4 regions of the Pantoea sp. At-9b genome follow, and region 1 is predicted to be linked to each of the others. Evidence: predicted binding sites of a transcription regulator. Region 1 holds the regulator's gene; each other region holds the start of a gene.
The links. Region 1 encodes PurR, which represses purine synthesis genes. Its sites were predicted from a motif close to CANGCAAACGTTTGCNTG; they were not measured.
Positions count from the first base shown of each region.

Region 2: the regulator PurR is predicted to act here: its motif matches at 2,921-2,938, upstream of tusA (sulfurtransferase TusA).
Region 3: the regulator PurR is predicted to act here: its motif matches at 3,061-3,078, upstream of purE (5-(carboxyamino)imidazole ribonucleotide mutase).
Region 4: the regulator PurR is predicted to act here: its motif matches at 2,528-2,545, upstream of PAT9B_RS20165 (NCS2 family permease).

Region 1 covers NC_014837.1:1,861,697-1,866,895, reverse strand. Annotated here, with positions in the region: gene PAT9B_RS08550 (C40 family peptidase) at 1-646, shown strand, start outside; gene PAT9B_RS30570 (YnhF family membrane protein) at 703-792, opposite strand; gene purR (HTH-type transcriptional repressor PurR) at 1,078-2,103, shown strand; gene punR (DNA-binding transcriptional activator PunR) at 2,100-3,011, opposite strand; gene punC (purine nucleoside transporter PunC) at 3,122-4,324, shown strand; gene cfa (cyclopropane fatty acyl phospholipid synthase) at 4,634-5,199, shown strand, end outside.
Region 2 covers NC_014837.1:305,593-310,791, forward strand. Annotated here, with positions in the region: gene glgP (glycogen phosphorylase) at 1-1,394, shown strand, start outside; gene PAT9B_RS01310 (DcrB family lipoprotein) at 1,465-2,022, opposite strand; gene PAT9B_RS01315 (7-cyano-7-deazaguanine/7-aminomethyl-7-deazaguanine transporter) at 2,140-2,805, opposite strand; gene tusA (sulfurtransferase TusA) at 2,999-3,250, shown strand; gene PAT9B_RS01325 (zinc/cadmium/mercury/lead-transporting ATPase) at 3,268-5,199, opposite strand, start outside.
Region 3 covers NC_014837.1:1,140,027-1,145,225, forward strand. Annotated here, with positions in the region: gene ybbP (putative ABC transporter permease subunit YbbP) at 1-1,348, shown strand, start outside; gene purK (5-(carboxyamino)imidazole ribonucleotide synthase) at 1,406-2,470, opposite strand; gene purE (5-(carboxyamino)imidazole ribonucleotide mutase) at 2,467-2,976, opposite strand; gene lpxH (UDP-2,3-diacylglucosamine diphosphatase) at 3,108-3,824, opposite strand; gene ppiB (peptidylprolyl isomerase B) at 3,824-4,318, opposite strand; gene cysS (cysteine--tRNA ligase) at 4,540-5,199, shown strand, end outside.
Region 4 covers NC_014837.1:4,358,332-4,363,530, forward strand. Annotated here, with positions in the region: gene phoU (phosphate signaling complex protein PhoU) at 1-376, shown strand, start outside; gene PAT9B_RS20155 (MFS transporter) at 484-1,722, shown strand; gene yieH (6-phosphogluconate phosphatase) at 1,813-2,472, opposite strand; gene PAT9B_RS20165 (NCS2 family permease) at 2,612-3,925, shown strand; gene PAT9B_RS20170 (4'-phosphopantetheinyl transferase superfamily protein) at 3,958-4,716, opposite strand; gene PAT9B_RS20175 (flavin reductase family protein) at 5,021-5,199, shown strand, end outside.

The sequences.
Region 1 (5,199 bases):
ACGTCCGGTAAAAACCAGCACGAAGAAATCCCGTCTTGCCACCAGTGTTCAGAAGCTAAAACTGAAAAAACAGCCGAAAACGGAAACGGCGCTGCACAAAACCACCCGCAGCAAAAAATCTCTGCTGAAGTCACCGTCTAAAAAATATGGCCACCAGCGCACCGCCAAAAGAGCGGAGAAGCAGGATGATGGCGGCGATCTGACCACCATCAAGATGAGCAACTCCCACCGTCAGCGCTATCAGAAAGCCCGTGAAACCGCCATGAACAAACTGATGGGGCAGATTGGCAAGCCTTATCAATGGGGTGGCACCTCACCGCATACCGGTTTCGATTGCAGTGGCCTGGTGTGGTACGCCTACAAGGATCTGGTCAAATACAAATTCCCCCGCACCGCCAACGAAATGTACCATCTGCGCGATGCGGCACCGATTAAGCGCGATATGCTGGAGAAAGGCGATTTGGTGTTCTTCCGCATCAATCATCGCGGCACCGCTGATCATGTGGGTGTTTATCTCGGCAATGGCAAATTTATCCAGTCACCGCGTACCGGTAAAGACATTCAGATCAGTGCGTTGGGTGAGGACTACTGGTTGAAACATTATGTTGGCGCTCGCCGGATGATGACGCCCAAAACCATCCGCTAACCCGCCGCCCGCGAGCAGAAAAAGCCGGACTGATTTTTCAGATCCGGCTTTTTTTATTAATGAAGGATCGCGGTGAAGCTGAACACGATAATCATTAACAGCGCGCCCACAGTGGTAAACAGCGCCAGTTTCAGGTCGGTACTCATCACAACTCCTTAGTCACATTAATTGAAGGGTTATCGTAATTTTGTCACAGCCCCCGGCAAAAATCTCGTCTTATCCGCGCCAGCTTGCTAGAATCGCCGCCTTTCGTTGCGCAACAGATTTTGCGCACGCTGTGTTTGCGGCAAGTTAAAGTGTTATTGACTGAGTGTTAAGGTCTTTTTCTTCGCCATTTGCCCCGAAAATCGGGGCGTAAAACCATTAGCAGACGCAAACGTTTAACAATATACTTATCAGTTAGTTGCGATAAGCCCGGGAGTACCATTTTCATGGCAACAATTAAAGATGTGGCGAAACGCGCCGGTGTCTCCACCACCACGGTTTCGCATGTCATCAACAAGACGCGTTTTGTCGCGGAAGAGACGCGTAACGCCGTATGGGAAGCGATCAAAGAGCTGCATTACTCGCCCAGCGCCGTGGCGCGCAGCCTGAAAGTCAACCACACCAAAACGCTGGGACTGCTGGCGACCTCCAGCGAAGCCCCCTATTTCGCCGAGATTATCGAAGCAGTGGAGAACCATTGTTTCGACCGTGGCTACACGCTGATCCTTGGCAACGCGCATAACGATCTGCAAAAACAGCGCGCTTATCTGTCGATGATGGCGCAGAAACGCGTCGATGGCCTGCTGGTCATGTGTTCTGAGTACCCTGATGACCTGCTGACCATGCTGGAAGAGAACCGCAACATCCCGATGGTGGTGATGGACTGGGGCGCATCGCGCGGCGACTTCACTGATACGGTGCAGGATAATGCCTTCCAGGGCGGCTATCTTGCGGGTCGTTATCTGATCGAACGTGGTCATCGCGACATTGGTGCCATCCCCGGGCAAATGGAACGTAACACCGGCGGTGGCCGCCATGCGGGTTTCATGCAAGCGCTGAATGAAGCGGGTATCAACGTTCGGCCGGATTGGATCGTGCAGGGCGACTTCGAACCGGAGTCCGGTTATCAGGCGATGCAGCAGATCCTCAATCAGAAGCAACGTCCGACTGCCGTGTTCTGCGGCGGCGATATCATGGCGATGGGCGCGATTTGCGCTGCGGATGAGATGGGTCTGCGCGTGCCGCAGGATATTTCCGTGATCGGCTATGACAATGTGCGCAACGCGCGTTATTTCACTCCGGCGCTGACGACCGTGCACCAGCCTAAAGCTCAACTGGGTGAAAAAGCCCTGGAGATGTTGCTGGATCGCATCACCAGTAAGCGTGAAGAACCCCAGACCATTGAGGTTCAGCCCACGCTGATTGAACGCCGTTCCGTCGCTGACGGCCCGTTCCGCGATTATCGTCGCTAAGCCTCCGTTTCGCTCAGCCATTCCTGGTTGAGCGTTTCGGCATCACCGAGATAGCTCAGCAACCAGCCTAATGCCGGTGAGTTGCGTTGTTCCGACCAACTGACACAACACGGGCTATCCGGGAATGGCGTGGGTAACGCTAATTCGGTCAGTGCACCGCTATCCAGCAACGGTCGGGCTAAATGGCCCGGCACCATGCCGACGCAGAGTCCGGCAAGCAGGCAGTCAAGGCCGGTTTCCCATTCCGGCACCACCAGCCGACGCTGATTATCCAGCGTCCATGTCATACGTCGCGGCAACGCCCGCGAGGTGTCTTCCAACACCAGCGAAGGCCAGGCGCGCAGCGTTTCGTCGTCCAGCCGTGCGCTTTGCGCCAGCGGATGTTCGGGGCTAACCACACAGCGCCAGTTCAAGGCCCCCATATCCTGAAACGAGAAACGTCCACCGACCGGGATCGCTTGGGTCGCACCAATTGCCACATCAACCCGCCCGTCCGCCAGCGCATCCCAGACGCCATTGAACACCTCATAGCTGATAATCAGCTCCATGTCGGGAAAGTGACGGTAGAAATCCCTGACCAGTTGCCGGGTACGCTGCGGCTTCACAATACAATCTACCGCGATACTGAGCTGCCCACGCCAGCCGTTCGCCAGTTGCTGACACTGTCGCCGCGTCGCCAGCATTTTTTTGATAACACTGCGCCCCTCACGGACAAAATGCTCCCCTGCCGCCGTCAATACCACTTCCCGATGCTGACGTTCAAACAGCGGCACGGCCAGCCAGGTTTCGAGCTGACGTACCGTATAGCTGATGGCAGAAGGCACCCGATGCAGCTCCTGCGCCGCTGCACTGAAACTGCCGGTGCGCGCCACCGCATCTACCACTTCAAGCGCGTATTCAGACCACATTTTTCTGCCTGCAAATTTTTTGATAGCAACGCGCAAATATTAGCGTTTCACAAAGCCCGGCGCACGCTTTTACACTCCTCCGCGTTCAACCTGTCTAAAGAGAATTACCAATGTTGTCATCAAAAGGATTTCTGCCTTACCTTGCTTTACTCAGCATGCTGGGCTTTCTTGCTACGGATATGTACCTGCCGGCATTCGGTGCGATGCAGCAGGATTTTGCCACCGCACCGGGTACCATCAGTGCCAGCCTGAGCCTGTTCCTTGGTGGGTTTGCCTGTGCACAGGTGTTCTGGGGACCGCTGTCTGACCGCTTCGGTCGTAAACCGATTCTGCTGGCGGGATTAGTGATCTTTGCCCTTGGCTGTCTCGGCATGTTGTGGGTGACTGACGTTCGTTTGATGCTGGCGCTGCGTTTTGTGCAGGCAGTCGGCGTCTGCGCGGCGGCCGTGAGCTGGCAGGCGTTGGTGGTCGATCGTTATCCCCAAACTCAGGCCAACAAAGTTTTTGCCACCATTATGCCGCTGGTTGCCTTGTCACCGGCGCTCGCCCCGTTACTCGGAGCCTGGCTGATGGGGCATTTTCACTGGCGCAGCATCTTCCTGCTGCTGACCATCGTCACCCTGGTCTTGCTGATCGGCACTCTGCGCCTGACCAATCCCGTGCGCACACCAACCGCCCAGACCTCCCAGCCAGGCTGGCTGGCGCTGCTGGCGTCACGCACCTATAGCGGCAACGTGCTGATTTACTCCGCCTGTTCCGCCAGCTTTTTCGCCTGGCTGACCGGTTCTCCCTTCATCCTCGCCGATGCAGGGTTGTCTCCGGCGGATATTGGTCTGAGCTACGTGCCGCAGACCATCGCCTTTCTGATCGGCGGGTTCGGCTGCCGTGCACTGCTCAATCGTTTTCAGGGGAAACAACTGCTGCCGTGGTTGCTGGTGATCTACAGCCTGAGTATCTTCGGCCTGTTTGCGGTGGCGCAATTTTCCGCGCCGGCGCTGTGGGCATTGCTGTTGCCGTTCTGCGGCATGGCGCTGGCAAACGGCGCAATCTATCCGATTGTGGTCGCCAGTGCCCTGCTGCCCTTCCCTCAGGCGACCGGCAAGGCCGCTTCGTTGCAAAATCTGCTGCAACTTGGATTGTGCTTTGTAGCCAGTCTGGTGGTGTCTGCTGGATTGCAGCAAGCGCTGCATAGCACCAGCCTGGTGATGCTTGCCACCGTTGCACTCGCCTGGGCCGGTTTCGGCTGGCAACGAACCGCAAACGCACAAAGTGATGTTGCTCACAACTCCTTAGCCTGCGAAGATAATCACTGAGGCAACGACTTTAGTTAGCAACCTAACGATAAGTCGTTGAACATTGACCCACGGAAGCATATACTGCGTGGGTCAGCATTTCTGTAACAAATCAATAACATAATTGTATTAATATTAAGCGACTCTGTCGCTGGGATGGCGTCTGCACGATATTCTCCCGCGGTGTTGTGCCAGACATTTCTATTCAGATTCATACCTCTGTAAAACGTCGGATATCTGGCGCACGGATTTTCCGTGAGTTCTCTCACAAGCCTGGAGAAATTGACTATTCTTTTCTCAGGTTGAAATCGGAAAGGTGATGGAGAAGCTATGAGTTCATCGTGTATAGAAGAAGTGAGCCTTGAAGAAAACCACTGGTTTCGTATCGCCCATGAATTATTGGAACGGGCTGATATTGCCATTAATGGCACTCGCCCCTGGGATATTCAGGTTAAGCATCCGGATTTTTTTAAACGGGTCCTGCAAGAAGGTTCACTGGGCCTGGGTGAAAGCTATATGGATGGTTGGTGGGACTGTGAAAGCCTCGACATGTTTTTCCACCGCGTACTGAAGCATCATCTGGATCAGCAATTACCTCATCATTTTAAAGACACGTTGCGTATCGCAGCCGCGCGTCTGACCAATTTACAATCGAAAAAACGCGCCTGGATTGTCGGTAAAGAGCATTACGACCTTGGCAACGATCTGTTCTCTCTCATGCTCGATCCTTTCATGCAGTACTCCTGTGGTTACTGGAAAGAGGCAGAGACGCTGGAACAGGCGCAGCAAGCCAAACTCGATATGATTTGCCGCAAGCTGCAACTGGAACCCGGCATGACACTGCTGGACATCGGTTGTGGTTGGGGTGGTCTGGCGGAGTTTGCCGCACGCAATTA
Region 2 (5,199 bases), 1.6 Mb from region 1:
AGGTGTTCTCCTACACCAACCACACGCTGATGAGCGAAGCGCTGGAAACCTGGCCGGTGGATATGATCGGCAAGATCCTGCCGCGCCATCTCAGTATCGTGTTTGAAATCAACGACTACTTCCTGAAAACCATTCAGGAATACTACCCGGATGACTGGGATCTGATGTCGCGTATCTCAATCATTGATGAGAACAATGGTCGTAAGATACGCATGGCGTGGCTGGCGGTAGTGGTCAGCCATAAGGTCAACGGCGTGTCTGAACTGCACTCCAACCTGATGGTGCAGTCGCTGTTTGCCGATTTTGCACGCCTGTTCCCAGGCCGCTTCTGTAATAAAACCAATGGTGTGACGCCGCGCCGCTGGCTGGCGCTGGCTAACCCGGCGCTCTCGGAGGTGCTGGATGAGGCAATAGGTCGCACCTGGCGCACCGATCTCAGCCAGCTGAGTGACCTGACGCCGCAAATCGATTTCCCGGCGTTTATCGAGCAGATCGCCGATGCCAAGTTTGCCAACAAAAAGCGTCTGGCAGATTGGGTGGCGAAAAACCTTGATATCGTGCTGGACCCGCATGCGTTGTTTGATGTGCAGATCAAGCGTATCCACGAGTACAAACGCCAACTGCTCAATGTTCTGCACGTGATCACCCGCTACAACCGTATCAAGGCGGATCCCACCGCCGACTGGGTGCCGCGCGTGAATATTTTCGCCGGTAAGGCTGCCTCGGCCTATTACATGGCCAAGCACATTATCCATCTGATCAACGATGTGGCGAAGGTGATCAACAATGATCCCGACGTGAAGAACAAATTGAAGGTGGTGTTTATCCCCAACTACGGCGTTAGCCTGGCGCAGATCATTATTCCGGCGGCGGATCTCTCCGAGCAGATTTCCACGGCGGGGACGGAGGCTTCCGGCACCAGCAACATGAAGTTTGCGCTCAACGGGGCGTTAACCATTGGTACGCTGGATGGTGCTAACGTCGAGATGCGTGAGCATGTGGGGGCGGAGAATATCTTTATCTTCGGTAACACCACGCCGCAGGTTGAGCAATTGCGGAAAGATGGCTACAACCCACGTAAATACTATGAAGAAGATGAGGAGTTGCATCAGGCGCTGACGCAAATTGCCAGCGGGCTGTTCAGCCCACAGGACCCGGGCCGCTATCGTAATCTGTTTGATGCGCTGGTGAACTTTGGCGACCACTATCAATTGTTGGCGGATTATCGCAGTTATGTGGATACCCAGGACAAGGTGGACAAACTGTATCGTCAGCCGGATGAGTGGCAGCGACGTGCGGCGTTGAACATCGCCAATATGGGCTACTTCTCTGCGGATCGGACCATTCAGGAGTACGCCGATGAGATCTGGCATATTTCGCCGGTGAGATTGTAACGGAACGCTGGACGCCACCCTCTCCCGTCTTGCGGGAGAGGGCCGGGGCGAGGGCCACAGGCCGCAAAAACTATTTCAGCGTAATGCTTTTCACGATGGCATCTGCATCGCTCTGGGCCTGCTGCTGATTATCCGCTGGCAGGGTGATTTGCAGAGTCAGCAGTTTGCCGTCAACTTTCGCCAGAATCACCGAAGACCAGGAGGTCTGGTGGTTGGCAGAAATCACGGTATCCAGCTGCTGAGCCGGTTGATCGCTCAGCGTTACCGCTTTGTTCGATACCACCTGCAACTGCGGGTCGCGGTTGCGTTGCTGCTGTTCCAGACGCTGTGACAGCGCATCCAGCGCTTCATTGGTCGGGTCACCGGCAATCACGATAATTGCGCGCGCGCCGGTCTGATCGGCATAGACATGCATATTGGCGGATTCGGTACCAAGCTTACCGCTCTTATCCGCCATGCCCGCAGGCAGGGTGAAGCTCAGTTTTCCGTCCAGCAGACTTACCGTCTGGGTTGACTGGCTGGCAGCGCTGCCGTTGTCAGCCGTTGCCGCGTCATCCTTTTTCTGGTCACAGGCCGCGAGGCCAAGCACCAGCAGGCCAATGCCCGCATATTTCACTAAGTTACGCATTCTTTTCCCTATAACAAGATTCCAGTCCGCGATTATCAAATCGGAATCGGCGGTCAAAAGCAACCGCCGGTTTGTCAGGAAATCTTAGCGTGGGTGCAACGCGGGCACTACGTAGAATTAACCGAAATTGAGCTGACGTTGGGCCGAACGCTCAGCCAGACGCTTCAGCGTCGCATTGAGCAGCACGCCATAGGCCGGCAGGAAGAAGAGCATGCAGATCATCACTTTGAAGCTGTAATCCACCAGCGCGATTTCCACCCAGTGCTGGGCCATAAACGGGTCCGGGCTTTTGTAGAAAGCGATAAAGAAGAACGCCAGGGTATCGCTGATATTGCCGAGGAACATCGCCGCAGCCGGCGCAATCCACCACTGTGGCAGGCGGCGCAGACGGTTAAACACGTGTACATCCAGAATCTGCCCTAACGCATAGGCCATAAAGCTGGCGCTGGCGATACGGGCCACGAACAGGTTCACCTGCTCCAGTGACGCCCAGCCCTGCCATTCGCCCTGATAAAACACGCAGGAAACGATGTAAGAGATAAACAACGCCGGCACCATCACCGCCAGAATAATACGACGGGCCAGCGGCGCGCCGAAAATACGCACGGTGAGATCGGTGGCGAGGAAAATAAACGGAAAGCTGAAGGCACCCCAGGTGGTGTGGAAGCCAAAAATGGCCACCGGTAGCTGCACCAGATAGTTACTGGAGGTGATCACCAGCAAATGAAACAAAGACAGCCAGAACAGCGCATGCATGCGCTGACGCGGAGAAAAAGCGATCATGTTTAGCCTTTTTAGTGTTGGGGTGAGGGAACCCAGTACCGCAGTTTTTTGCGGTGGTTAATAAAAAATCGGCGGCATCTTATCGCGTTGTGCGATTTATGCAATGGTTAATATTAACGCAATCGTTATCGCCTTGCGCGGATGATTGAGCGCGCTAGAATGAGCGCCCTCCCTTGCAAACAGACAGAGAATCATGAGCGATCCCTTTTCCGCGCCGGACCATACCCTTGATGCCCTTGGCCTGCGCTGCCCGGAGCCGGTGATGATGGTGCGTAAAACCGTGCGCCAGATGCAGGCGGGCGAAACCCTGCTGATTATTGCTGACGATCCGGCGACCACGCGTGATATCCCCGGCTTTTGCCGCTTTATGGAACATACCTTGCTGGCGCAGCAGACGGACAGTCTGCCGTATCAGTACCTGATCCAGAAAGGCGCAGATGCCTGAAGGCATCCGCGTCTTGTTTAACGTGAACGCAGCAGTCGCAGCGCGTTGGCGGTGACCAGCGCAGTAGCACCGGAATCCGCCAATACCGCCAGCCATAACCCGGTAAAGCCGAGCAGCGTGGTGGCCAGGAATAACGCCTTCAGCCCCAGCGCCAGCGCGATATTCTGGCGGATGATACGGCGGGTGCGGCGTGCCAGCGCCACGGTACGCGGCAGAATCGCCAGCCGGTTTTGCGTCAGTGCCGCATCGGCTGCTTCCAGCGCCACATCAGTGCCGCTGCCCATTGCAATGCCCAGCGTGGCTGCTTTCATCGCTGGCGCATCGTTGATGCCATCGCCAATCATCGCCAGCGATTGCTGTGCATCCAGTTCACGCACCGCGGCGACCTTAGCGGCAGGCAGCAGGCTGGCGCGATAATCAATCTGCAATTCCGCAGCAATCGCGGCGGCGGCGCGCGGGTTATCACCGGTCAGCATCAGACTGCGGATGCCGAGTTGTTGCAGTTCTGCCAGCGCGCTGGCCGCTTCGCGACGTAACTGATCCTGCAACGCCAACACGCCAAGCGGACGGGCGTCCTGTAACAGGACCACCACCGTTTTGCCACCGTTCTCAAGCTGCGCGATGGTTTGCAGCTGATCCTCCAGCAGGTTTTTCACTTCACGCGGGGCCAGCAACTGATAGTGGATGCCCGCAATCTGCGCTTCGATGCCGCTACCGGTTAGCGTGCGCTGATCACATGCCACCGGCAGGGAAAGCTGCTGCCGGGTGGCTTCTGCGACGATAGCCAGCGCCAGCGGATGGCTGGAACCCTGTTCAATCGCGGCACTGAGCGCCAGCAACCTTTCCGGCTGTGCGTCTCCAAACGCCAGCACATCGGAGACCTGCGGCTTGCCTTCGGTCAGGGTGCCGGTTTTATCGAACGCCATCATGCTGACGCGGCTGAGCCGTTCCAGTGCGGCACCGCCTTTAATCAACGCCCCCTGGCGTGCTGCGGCCGCCAAACCAGAGGTAATCGCTGCCGGGGTGGAAATCACCAGCGCACACGGGCAACCAATCAGCAGCAGCGTCAAACCTTTGTAAATCCACGGCAGCCAGTCAGCGCCCGCGATCAGCGGCGGCAGCGTCATCACCAGCAATGCCAACAGCATAATTGCCGGGGTATAGAGACGGCTGAAGCGATCGATAAAACGCTCGACCGGTGCGCGATGGCTTTCCGCTTCCTCAATCAGTTGCAGGATACGGTCGATGGCGCTGTGGCCGGGTTCAGAAATCACCTGCAACCTGACCAGACGATCGACGCTGGTGGCTCCGGCCATAACCGTCTCGCCAGGCTGGCGTGCTACCGGCACTGATTCGCCAGTTAATGCGCTTTCGTCAAAGCTGGCGGCGCTGGCAAGTAACTCGCCATCGGCAGGCAAACGGCCACCCGCCGCGACTTCAATCACATCTCCGGGACGTAACTCCGCCAGCGCCACCTGCTCACGCAGTGCGCCGCGCACGCGGGTGGCGGTATCGGGGCGCAACGCCATCAGCGCGGTCACACCGCGACGGGCGCGCGTGGCGGCATAGGCTTCCAGACGTTCGCCCAGTTGAAACAGCAGCAAAACCATCGCGGCTTCGGCATGTGCACCAATCACCAGCGCACCGCCAGCGGCGAGCGTCATCAGGGTTTCGATGCTGAAAGGGGAACCGCTGCGCAGCAGACGCCAGGCGCTGCGGGCAACCGGCAGCAGGCCGACTAAGGTGGTGATGACAAACAAGCGATCGCCCCACAGCGGGGACGTCAGGCTGAGCAGCCAGCTGGCAAGCATCAACAGTGCCAGCAGCAGCAAACCGGCGTTTTCCCGCAAGCGAGCGGGCTGGGTTTGCACATCGGCGGCGATCAGGCTGAAACCGGCGCTTTTGACCGCCTGTTCAATCGCCGGACGGATATCGTTTTCGGCATCGAC
Region 3 (5,199 bases), 720 kb from region 1:
CTTATTGCTGGCAACACAGCCGTTGCGCGTGCTGCGTCGTGATGCGGTAGCGGACGTCTGGCCGTTACGCATCTATCTGCCGGTGATGGCGCTGGTGGTGATTGGCCTGCTGGCGCTGCTGATGGGTGGCAGCAAAATGCTGTGGGCGCTGCTGGCAGGCGTAGTGATGCTGGCGTTGTTGCTGGCATTACTGGGCTGGGGCACCTTGCTGTTGTTGCGCCGCCTGGTGGTGCGCAACCTGGCGATGCGGCTGGCGATTAATCGTCTGCTACGGCAACCGGCGATGACGCTCAGCCAGCTGGCGGCGTTTTCACTCTCCTTTATGTTGCTGGCGTTGCTGCTGGTGATGCGCGGTGATCTGCTCGATCGCTGGCAACAACAATTGCCACCGGATAGCCCCAACTATTTTCTGCTGAATATGACGCAGGAACAGGTGCCGCAGGTCCGTGATTTCCTGCAATCACACCAGATCAAGGCGGAGACGTTCTATCCGATTATCCGCGCCCGTCTGACGCAGCTCAACGGTAAGGATGCCGATCCGAATATGGATAACGCATTGAATCGAGAGCTGAATTTGACATGGCAGACTGAGCGGCCGGATCACAACCCGCTGGTGGCGGGGAGCTGGCCGCCGCGTGCCGGGGAAGTCTCGATGGAGACGGAGCTGGCAGATCGTCTGGGGGTGAAGCTGGGGGATACCTTAACCTTCAGCGGCGATACCCAGCAGTTCAGCGCCAAAATTACCAGCCTGCGTAAAGTGGACTGGGAAAGCCTGCGGCCCAACTTCTTCTTTATCTTCCCGCCGGGGGCGCTGGATGACCAACCGCAAACCTGGCTGACCAGTTTCCGTATGGGGAGTAACCCGACGTTGCTGGCGCAGCTGAACCGGGCATTCCCCACCCTGAGTTTGCTGGATATCGGCAGCATGATGCGCCAGATCGGTCAGGTGCTGGCACAGGTCAGCCAGGCGCTGGAGATTATGGTGATACTGGTGACGATTTGTGGCGTATTGCTGCTGCTGGCACAAATCCAGGTCGGGATGCGGCAACGGCGTCAGGAGCTGGTGGTGTATCGCACGCTGGGTGCCAGCAAACGGCTGCTGCGCGGCACCCTGTGGTGTGAGTTTGCTTTGCTGGGCGTGGTGTCCGGGATTGCGGCGGCGCTGGGTGCAGAAGCGGCGCTATGGGGGTTACAACGGAAGATCTTTGATTTCCCTTGGCAGCCGGACTGGAGCCTGTGGCTGGCGCTGCCAATCACCGGGGCGGTGCTACTGTCGTTGTGCGGCGGCTGGCTGGGCGTGCGTTTGCTGAAAGGTAAAGCGTTGTTCAGGCGGTTTGAAGCGGCGTGACAGGCTTCTCTGGAACCCTCTCCCGCTTGCGGGAGAGGGTTAGGGTGAGGGAGCGTTTTACAGCTTCTCAACGGCCCAGGCGATACCGCTCGCATATTCCGGCGGCAGCAGCGGCACCAGCGCATTCAACGCGGCGGCCAGACGAGCCTGGTCGCTATCGGTCAGATTGAGGTGGCCGACTTTACGTCCCGGGCGTACCTCTTTCTCGTACCAATGCAGATGCACCAGTGGCTGATGCAGCCATGCCAGATTCACATCCGTACCGATCAGGTTAACCATGACTGACGGCGCATACACCACCGGTTGCGGCAGCGGTAAACCCAGTACGGCACGCAGATGCAGCTCGAACTGGCTGATGGAGGCACCATTTTGCGTCCAGTGTCCGCTGTTATGGACACGCGGTGCCAGTTCGTTGATCAGCAGGCCCTGCGGCGTAACAAAGCACTCCATCGCCATCACACCGACATAGTTCAGCTCATGCATGATCGCGCTGAGCATCGCTTCGGCCTGCTGCTGCTGGGCCGCATCAGCCTGCGGGAATGCGACGCTGGTGCGCAGGATACCTTCCTGATGCAGGTTATGGGTCAGCGGATAGAAAACCGTGCTGCCATCCTGACCACGCGCACCCACCAACGACACTTCACCGCTGAAGTTGATGCCCTGTTCAACGATGCACTCGCCGTAGCACTCATCCGGCAGGGTGTCGGTTTCATTGGCGCGCAGACGCCACTGACCGCGCCCGTCATAACCACCAGTGCGGCGTTTGACGATGGCCAGTTCGCCGAGCGAGCTGAACACCTGCGGCCATTCGCTTTTCTCTGCCAGCAATTGCCACGGGGCGGTAGCGAGGTTCAGCTGATCGAGCAGCTGTTTTTGCGTCAGGCGATCGGCCAGACGCGGGAAAATGTCGCGATTCACAAAAGCCGGATGGCTCGCCAGCTCACGCGTCAGCGCGGTTTCTGGCCAGCGCTCAATCTCTGCGGTGATCACGCTTTGCGCGATTGGCAGCGCAGAAGGTTCGGCATCCAGCCCGACCGGATAGACAGCGATGCCCAGCGGTTCACCCGCCTGGCGCAGCATACGGCCTAACTGACCATTTCCCAGTACGCAAACCGGCTTCATGCATCCCCCCGCGGGTCCGGGTTGTTCAGTACTTCGTCGGTCTGGGTCTGACGCCAGTTCGCCAGGCGAGTTGCCAGCGCGCTGTCGTGAATCGCCAGAATCTGTGCCGCCAGCAGGGCAGCATTGGCGGCACCGGCTTTACCGATGGCCAGTGTACCGACCGGGATACCGCGCGGCATTTGCACGATAGAGTAGAGGCTGTCGACGCCGCTCAGGGCTGCGCTTTGTACCGGTACGCCCAGTACCGGCACCAGGGTTTTGGCAGCCAGCATGCCCGGCAGATGGGCAGCACCGCCAGCACCGGCGATAATCACCTGAAAACCATTTTGCGCGGCGTTTTCGGCGAAGCTGAACAGTTTGTCCGGCGTGCGGTGAGCAGAGACCACTTCCACGTGGAAGGGGACATCCAGGCTGTTAAGAATTTCCTCGGCGAACTGCATGGTAGCCCAGTCACTTTTGGAACCCATGACGATGGCGATACGAGCCGGGGCGGCGTTGGATGACATGCGGTCAACTCCTGTGAATATACAAACGAACCTGGCCGGGCGGGCAGGTGAAGAAGGGCACAGAGAATAGCATGAGATGGCAGCAAGGAAAACGGTTGCGTGGCCGGAAAACGGGCAAGATTGCCCGTTAATCAGAACGGAAATTCGATAAGCCTGACGCCAGCGGCATCAACCTGAATCATCGACCCCTGATGATGCCAGGCACCGAGCACCACGCGTTGGGCATTTTCACCCTGCAAAACAAAATCATGGATCGCCGGGCGATGGGTGTGGCCGTGGATCAGCAAGTGCACCTGTTGACGGGCCATGGCTTCTATCACCGCCTGTTGGTTCACATCCATAATACTCAGCGATTTATGCTGATTGGCCTGTTTGCTGTTGGCGCGCATTTTGGCGGCGATACGCATGCGTATCCTGAGCGGCAAGGCGAGAAATAACTTTTGTAGCCAGCGCTGATGCACTTTGGCACGAAAGCGTTGGTAGCCTTCATCGTCGGTGCACAGGGTGTCACCATGCATAATCAGCAGGCGCTTGCCGTACAGGGTTAACACCTGTTCCTCCGGCAGCAGCGTCATGCCGCTGGCACGCGCAAAGCGCTGGCCGAGCAGAAAATCGCGATTACCGTGGATAAAGAATGTCGGCACCGGCAGGGCCTTGAGCGCGTCAGCGATTTGCTGATGCAAGGGGTTGGGATCGTCATCGCCAATCCAGGCTTCGAACAGATCGCCAAGGATATAAAGCGCATCGCATTGATGCGCTTCCCGCTGCAAAAAATGCAGAAAACCGGCAGTGATTGCCGGTTCTTCTTCGCACAGATGAAGATCTGCGATAAACAGCGTGCGCGACATTACTCGCTAACGGTCACTTTCTGGATGATCACGTCATCTTTCGGCACGTCCTGGTGCATGCCGCTGCGGCCGGTGGCGACGGCTTTGATTTTGTCGACCACGTCCATGCCTTCAACCACTTCAGCGAACACGCAGTAACCCCAGCCTTGCAGGCTTTCGTCACGGAAGTTCAGGAAGTCGTTGTCTGCTACGTTGATGAAGAACTGAGCGGTAGCAGAGTGCGGAGCCTGAGTACGTGCCATCGCCAGGGTGCCACGGGTGTTTTTCAGGCCGTTGTTGGCTTCGTTACGGATGTCTTCTTTGGTGGCTTTCTGCTTCATGCCCGGCTCAAAGCCGCCGCCCTGAATCATAAAGCCGTTGATCACACGGTGGAAAATGGTGTTGTCGTAGAAACCTTCACGACAGTAATCCAGGAAGTTCTTTACGGTAGCCGGCGCTTTGTCATCGAAGGTTTTAATTACGATATCGCCGTGGTTCGTCTGGAAGGTGACCATCATTCTCGTCCTGTAAAGGTTGTCGTCGGTGTCAATTGCCGCGCCTGCCTCAGAGCAGCGGGCCATTTTTGTAGACGCATCTTATATCACAAATTGTGATGACGCGTCAGCAAGGCAGCGACAGTTGCTATGCTGGCGTCGCGCTGAAGAAAAAAATACGGCACAATACGCAGCTAGCCTGGAAAGGCCTTTCCCGCACACGTTAAATACGGAACCGTTCAATGCTAAAGATTTATAACACCCTGACGCGACAGAAAGAGGAATTCAAACCCATTCATGCTGGTGAAATCGGCATGTACGTGTGCGGCATCACGGTGTACGACCTCTGTCATATCGGCCATGGACGTACCTTTGTGGCGTTTGACGTGGTAGCGCGCTACCTGCGCTATGTCGGTTATAAGCTGAAGTATGTACGTAACATCACCGATATTGATGACAAAATCATCAAACGTGCCAACGAGAATGGCGAAAGCATCGAAACCCTGACCAACCGTATGATCGGTGAAATGCACAAAGATTTCGCGGCGCTGGGTATTCTGCCGCCCGATCTGGAGCCGCGCGCGACACGCCATATCGACGAGATCATCGAGTTGGTTGGCCGCCTGATCGAGCGTGGTCATGCCTACGTGGCCGACAACGGCGACGTGATGTTTGATGTGCTGAGCGACAAAGACTATGGCGTGCTGTCCCGTCAGGATCTGGAACAACTCCAGGCCGGTGCGCGCGTTGAAGTGGCCGAAGTGAAGCGTAACCCGATGGATTTCGTGCTGTGGAAGATGTCGAAAGCCGACGAACCGGCGTGGAACTCACCATGGGGCAACGGCCGTCCGGGCTGGCATATTGAATGTTCAGCGATGAACTGCAAACAGCTCGGCACCCAT
Region 4 (5,199 bases), 1.9 Mb from region 1:
ACATTTGCCGCTGCTGGTGAGCCTGGAATCCCTCGGCCACCATACGGTACAGATGCTGCATGACGTGCTGGATGCCTTTGCGCGTATGGATCTCAACGCGGCGATCGATATTTACCGTGAAGATAAGAAGGTGGATAAAGAGTACGAGGGCATTGTGCGTCAGTTAATGACCTACATGATGGAAGACCCGCGTACCATCCCCAGCGTGTTGACCGCGCTGTTCTGCGCCCGAGCCATTGAGCGTATCGGTGACCGTTGCCAGAACATCTGTGAGATCATTTTCTATTTTGTGAAGGGGCAGGATTTCCGTCACGTTGGCGGCGACAAGCTGGATGAGCTGTTGTCTGGCGACGATGGCAGCAACAAACCTTCCTGATAGCCAGATGGCTGCGGGTAAAACCCGCAGCCATCTCCATTTCTGATTGGTCTCAAGCCTTTCCGCTCTTTATACTTGGCGCACTTTTTACTGCAAGGTGCTGCTGCATGTCCCTCTCCCCACACAAGAAACAGAGCGTAACCCCGGCAAAAGCGATGCTGGCCGCCGTCAGTGGCTATGCGATGGATGGCTTCGATCTGCTGATCCTTGGTTTTATGTTACCGGCAATTAGCGTCTCACTGGCACTTGACCCCTCCCAGGCCGGTTCGCTGGTGACCTGGACGCTGATCGGTGCGGTGGTTGGTGGCATTGTTTTTGGTCACCTGAGTGACCGCTTTGGCCGTATCCGTATTCTCACCGTCACCATTCTGATGTTCTCGATTTTCACTGGCTTGTGCGCGGTGGCGCAGGGATATTGGGATCTGCTGGCGTATCGCACCCTTGCCGGGATGGGGCTGGGGGGCGAGTTTGGTATCGGCATGGCGCTGATAGCCGAAGCCTGGCCGCAGGAGAAGCGCAATCGCGCGTCGGCGTGGGTCGGTATTGGCTGGCAACTTGGGGTGCTGCTGGCGGCCTTTATCACCCCGCCGTTGCTGAGCGTGATTGGCTGGCGTGGGATGTTTCTGGTGGGGCTGCTGCCTGCGCTGGTGTCGTTTGTGATTCGTCGCAGCATGGGCGAGCCGGAAGGGTTTACCCACCATGTGGCGACCACGCCGCAGTTGTCGTTTGCGGCGCGTATTCGGCTGCTGTTTAGCGATCGCGCGACCAGCAAAGCCAGCCTCGGCATCTTCATTCTTTGTTCGGTGCAGAACTTTGGTTACTACGGCCTGATGATCTGGATGCCGAGTTATCTCTCCTCCAGCTTCGGTTTCAGCCTGACCAAATCTGGCCTGTGGACTGCCGTTACCGTGGTGGGCATGACGTTCGGCATCTGGCTGTTTGGTGTGCTGGCGGATCGCTTCGCACGCTGGAAAATCTTCCTGTTATATCAATTCGGTGCGGTCGTCATGGTGGTGATTTACGCTCAACTGCGCGATCCCACCGTGATGTTATTTACCGGTGCGCTGATGGGGATGTTTGTAAATGGCATGATTGGTGGCTATGGCGCGCTGATTTCCGACACCTTCCCAACCCAGGCACGCGCTACCGCGCAGAACGTATTGTTTAACCTCGGACGCGGCGTGGGTGGCTTTGGCCCGCTGGTCATTGGTTTACTGGCGACCAAAATTTCCTTTGCGGCGGCGATTACCCTGCTGGCGCTGATTTATTTGCTGGATATTGTCGCCACGCTGTTTTTACTGCCGAAGAAACAGGGTAATGAGGATTCACTCGGCGCGATTGGCTGAACGTAGCGGCGCGATTTATCGCGCAAGATCTTGCGTGCTGCGTGAAAACCCCGCGCGATGAATCGCGCCGCTACGGGACCGTGTGGGTAGTTACACCAACGACCAACCGCGCGCGCGCCACAGGTCGGGTAGCTGCGCCATGTCATCAAATCGGGTCACCAGCGGGTGATCCAGCTCTGGGTTGTGGGCATCGGCGCAGTAATAAAACACCGGGATGCCGGCAGCAATACCTGCGCGGGCACCGGCCTCGGAGTCATCCACCAGGATGCACTTCTCAATGGGCACCTGCATTTGTTCCGCAGCGTGGTACATCAGTTCCGGGTCCGGTTTCCAGTGATTGATGTCATAACCGCTGTAAAGATGCGCGGCAAACAAGGGCAACATGCCGGTCAGCCCCAGAGAATGCTGCATCTTCTTCACCGTACCATTCGAGACGACGCACATCGGTACTTTGACCTGTTCCACCAGTGCTTTCGCTCCGGCGATCGGTTGCAGTTCTAAATCGAACAGACGTGCCACTTCTGCGCGATAGGCGGTTTCCACCTCATCCATCGGCAATTCAGTCTGATGTTCTGCGGAAACATCGCGGATGATGTCGTACAGTTTTACCCCTTTGTATTTTTCAAACATCTCCTGAAGAGAGAGCTCAATTCCGTAGCGGGCAAAGGTGTTGACGTAGGATTGTGTACAAATCACCTCACTGTCGACCAGCGTGCCGTCACAATCAAAAAAAACACATTCAACTGACATCGGACATCATCCTTTTGCTAAACAAGAAGCTGTCACTCTAACGCACTGCGCGCACCGAGCAAACGCTTGCGAAAAATCAGTGTGCTGACCCGCTAAAATCTATAGGATACGCGCGTTAAATTTTTCAGCGGAATAAGCTATGAACAAGCAGGGTCTGTTGCAACGCGTCTTTAAGTTGCAGGAACACGGCACCACCGTGCGCACGGAAGTGATCGCCGGTTTCACCACCTTTCTGACGATGGTTTACATCGTTTTCGTTAACCCACAGATTCTGGGTGCTGCTGGCATGAACACCCAGGCGGTGTTTGTCACCACCTGTCTGATCGCGGCGTTCGGCAGCATTCTGATGGGACTGGTGGCGAATCTGCCGGTAGCGTTAGCACCCGCCATGGGACTGAATGCTTTCTTTGCTTTTGTGGTGGTCGGCGCGATGGGGTATTCGTGGCAGATCGGCATGGGGGCCATCTTTTGGGGGGCGCTGGGACTGTTAGTCCTCACGCTGCTGCGTGTGCGCTACTGGATGATTGCCAATATCCCGTTGAGTCTGCGGGTTGGCATCACAGCCGGTATCGGGCTGTTTATTGCGATGATGGGGCTGAAAAATGCCGGCATTATTGTGTCAAATGCCGACACCCTGGTTGCCGTCGGCAACCTGACCTCACACAGCGTCTTACTGGGTGCGCTCGGCTTCTTCATCATCGCGATCCTCGCTTCTCGTCATATTCATGCGGCCGTGCTGGTGTCGATTGTGGTGACGACCGCGATTGGCTTGCTGTTGGGCGATGTGAAGTTCACCGGCATTTTCGCGACACCGCCGTCGGTGGGTTCAGTGGTGGGGCAAGTTGATCTTAAAGGCGCGCTCAATATCGGCATGGCCGGGGTGATTTTCTCCTTTATGCTGGTCAACCTGTTTGACTCCTCCGGGACGCTGATCGGTGTGACGGATAAAGCGGGCCTGACCGATGAAAAAGGCACCTTCCCGCGCATGAAGCAGGCGCTGTTTGTGGACAGCGTCAGCTCGGTGGCGGGTTCATTGATTGGTACCTCTTCCGTCACCGCCTATATCGAAAGTTCTTCAGGCGTGGCGATTGGCGGACGCACCGGTCTGATGGCGGTGATCACCGGGATTCTGTTTCTGCTGGTGATGTTCCTGTCACCGCTGGCAGCGATGGTACCGTCCTACGCAGCGGCGGGCGCGTTAATCTACGTTGGCGTATTGATGACAGCGTCGCTGTCACGCGTGCATTGGGATGACCTGACTGAAGCGGTTCCGGCGTTTGTCACTGCGGTGATGATGCCTTTCAGTTTCTCCATCACGGAAGGTATCGCACTGGGCTTTATCGCGTATTGCGTGATGAAACTTGGCACGGGTCGTTGGCGGGAAATCAGCCCGTGCGTGGTGGTGGTGGCACTGCTGTTTGTGCTGAAAATTGTTTTTGTTGATGCCCACTAAAATCGAACAGGCCGCATAAGCGGCCTGTTTTGTCAGAGATGTCCCATTTCCTGCGGCGTGATACGTTCGCTGGGCAAACTGGTCAGCCGTAATGTGCGTGGCCCAATATTCGGTTTACTCATCTCCACGTCGCGCAACGGCATCCATTGATGGTGAGCATCAATTTCCCACAGTCGTAGCCGCTCGGTGCCGGGAGAGAGCGCGCAGGACCAGACCAGTGTCGGTTCGGCATCGCACACCGCCTGTATATCAGGAAATACGCTGGAGCGCAGACGACCTGCTGCCGGGTGTAGCCGCAAAGAATCGATACCACTTTGCGCTTCTCCGGTGAGTTTGAGGATACTTTGGCGCAGGGTCCAGATTTGCGTCACCGCCTCCATAAAATCCTGCTGCGCATTAATCCAGGCTTTCTCACCGGAAGAGAGATCCTGCGTTAAGGTATCCTGAGTCTGGCGGCTATGGGCGCGAACAATCTCCATATCCAGCCCGGCCCGGCCACCTTCTTCGGCCAGCAGTACACCCACCATATTTCCGGCGTAAGCAATGCTGAAATCAGGCAGGGCGGAATCGGCAAAACAAGGGCGGCCACTGCTGGTGGTCACCAGCGGCGGTAATTCATTGATACCGTAGACGCGCACCATGAGCTGAGCCAGCAACTCACGTGCGGCAAGAAAGCGTCCCCGGCGCTTGTCGGGCAGGCGCTGTGCACTATTAATCACATCCTGTGGAACCCGCATTGTCTCAGAGGAGAGGGGCGGATTACCTGTCCAACGAACAAAATGACTAGCCATCTGTCGCTCCGTGAAAATGGTCGGATAATCATCAGGTCTATTGTAAGAATTTTCTCATGGCTTTGCATCCGGCATTATATGGAATACCTGAATTTCAGATAACGCCGAACATCATGACAATGCGCTGACACCGCGTCAGCCGCTATTTCATGGTAGCAGTTTGCTGATAAATGCCTGAATGGATGCTGAATAGCGTGATGTAGTGTAGGATTTGAGCGGTAAAAAAAAGCCGATTGATGAGAAAATTATGATCGCGAAATTTCAGTCGAGCTTCATCGCAGAATCACGTATGTCGGAGTTTTTAATGTCAGTTACTTCATCACACCAGGAATCGATTTCTCTGGATGACTTTCGTCATGGTATGCGCCGTCTGGCCTCAGGTGTCTCGCTGGTTACCACGCAACACGCGGGTGAAAAATATGGCTTGATTGCCTCCTCAGTCAGTTCCCTGACGGCGGAACCCCCGAGCCTGCTGGTGTGCGT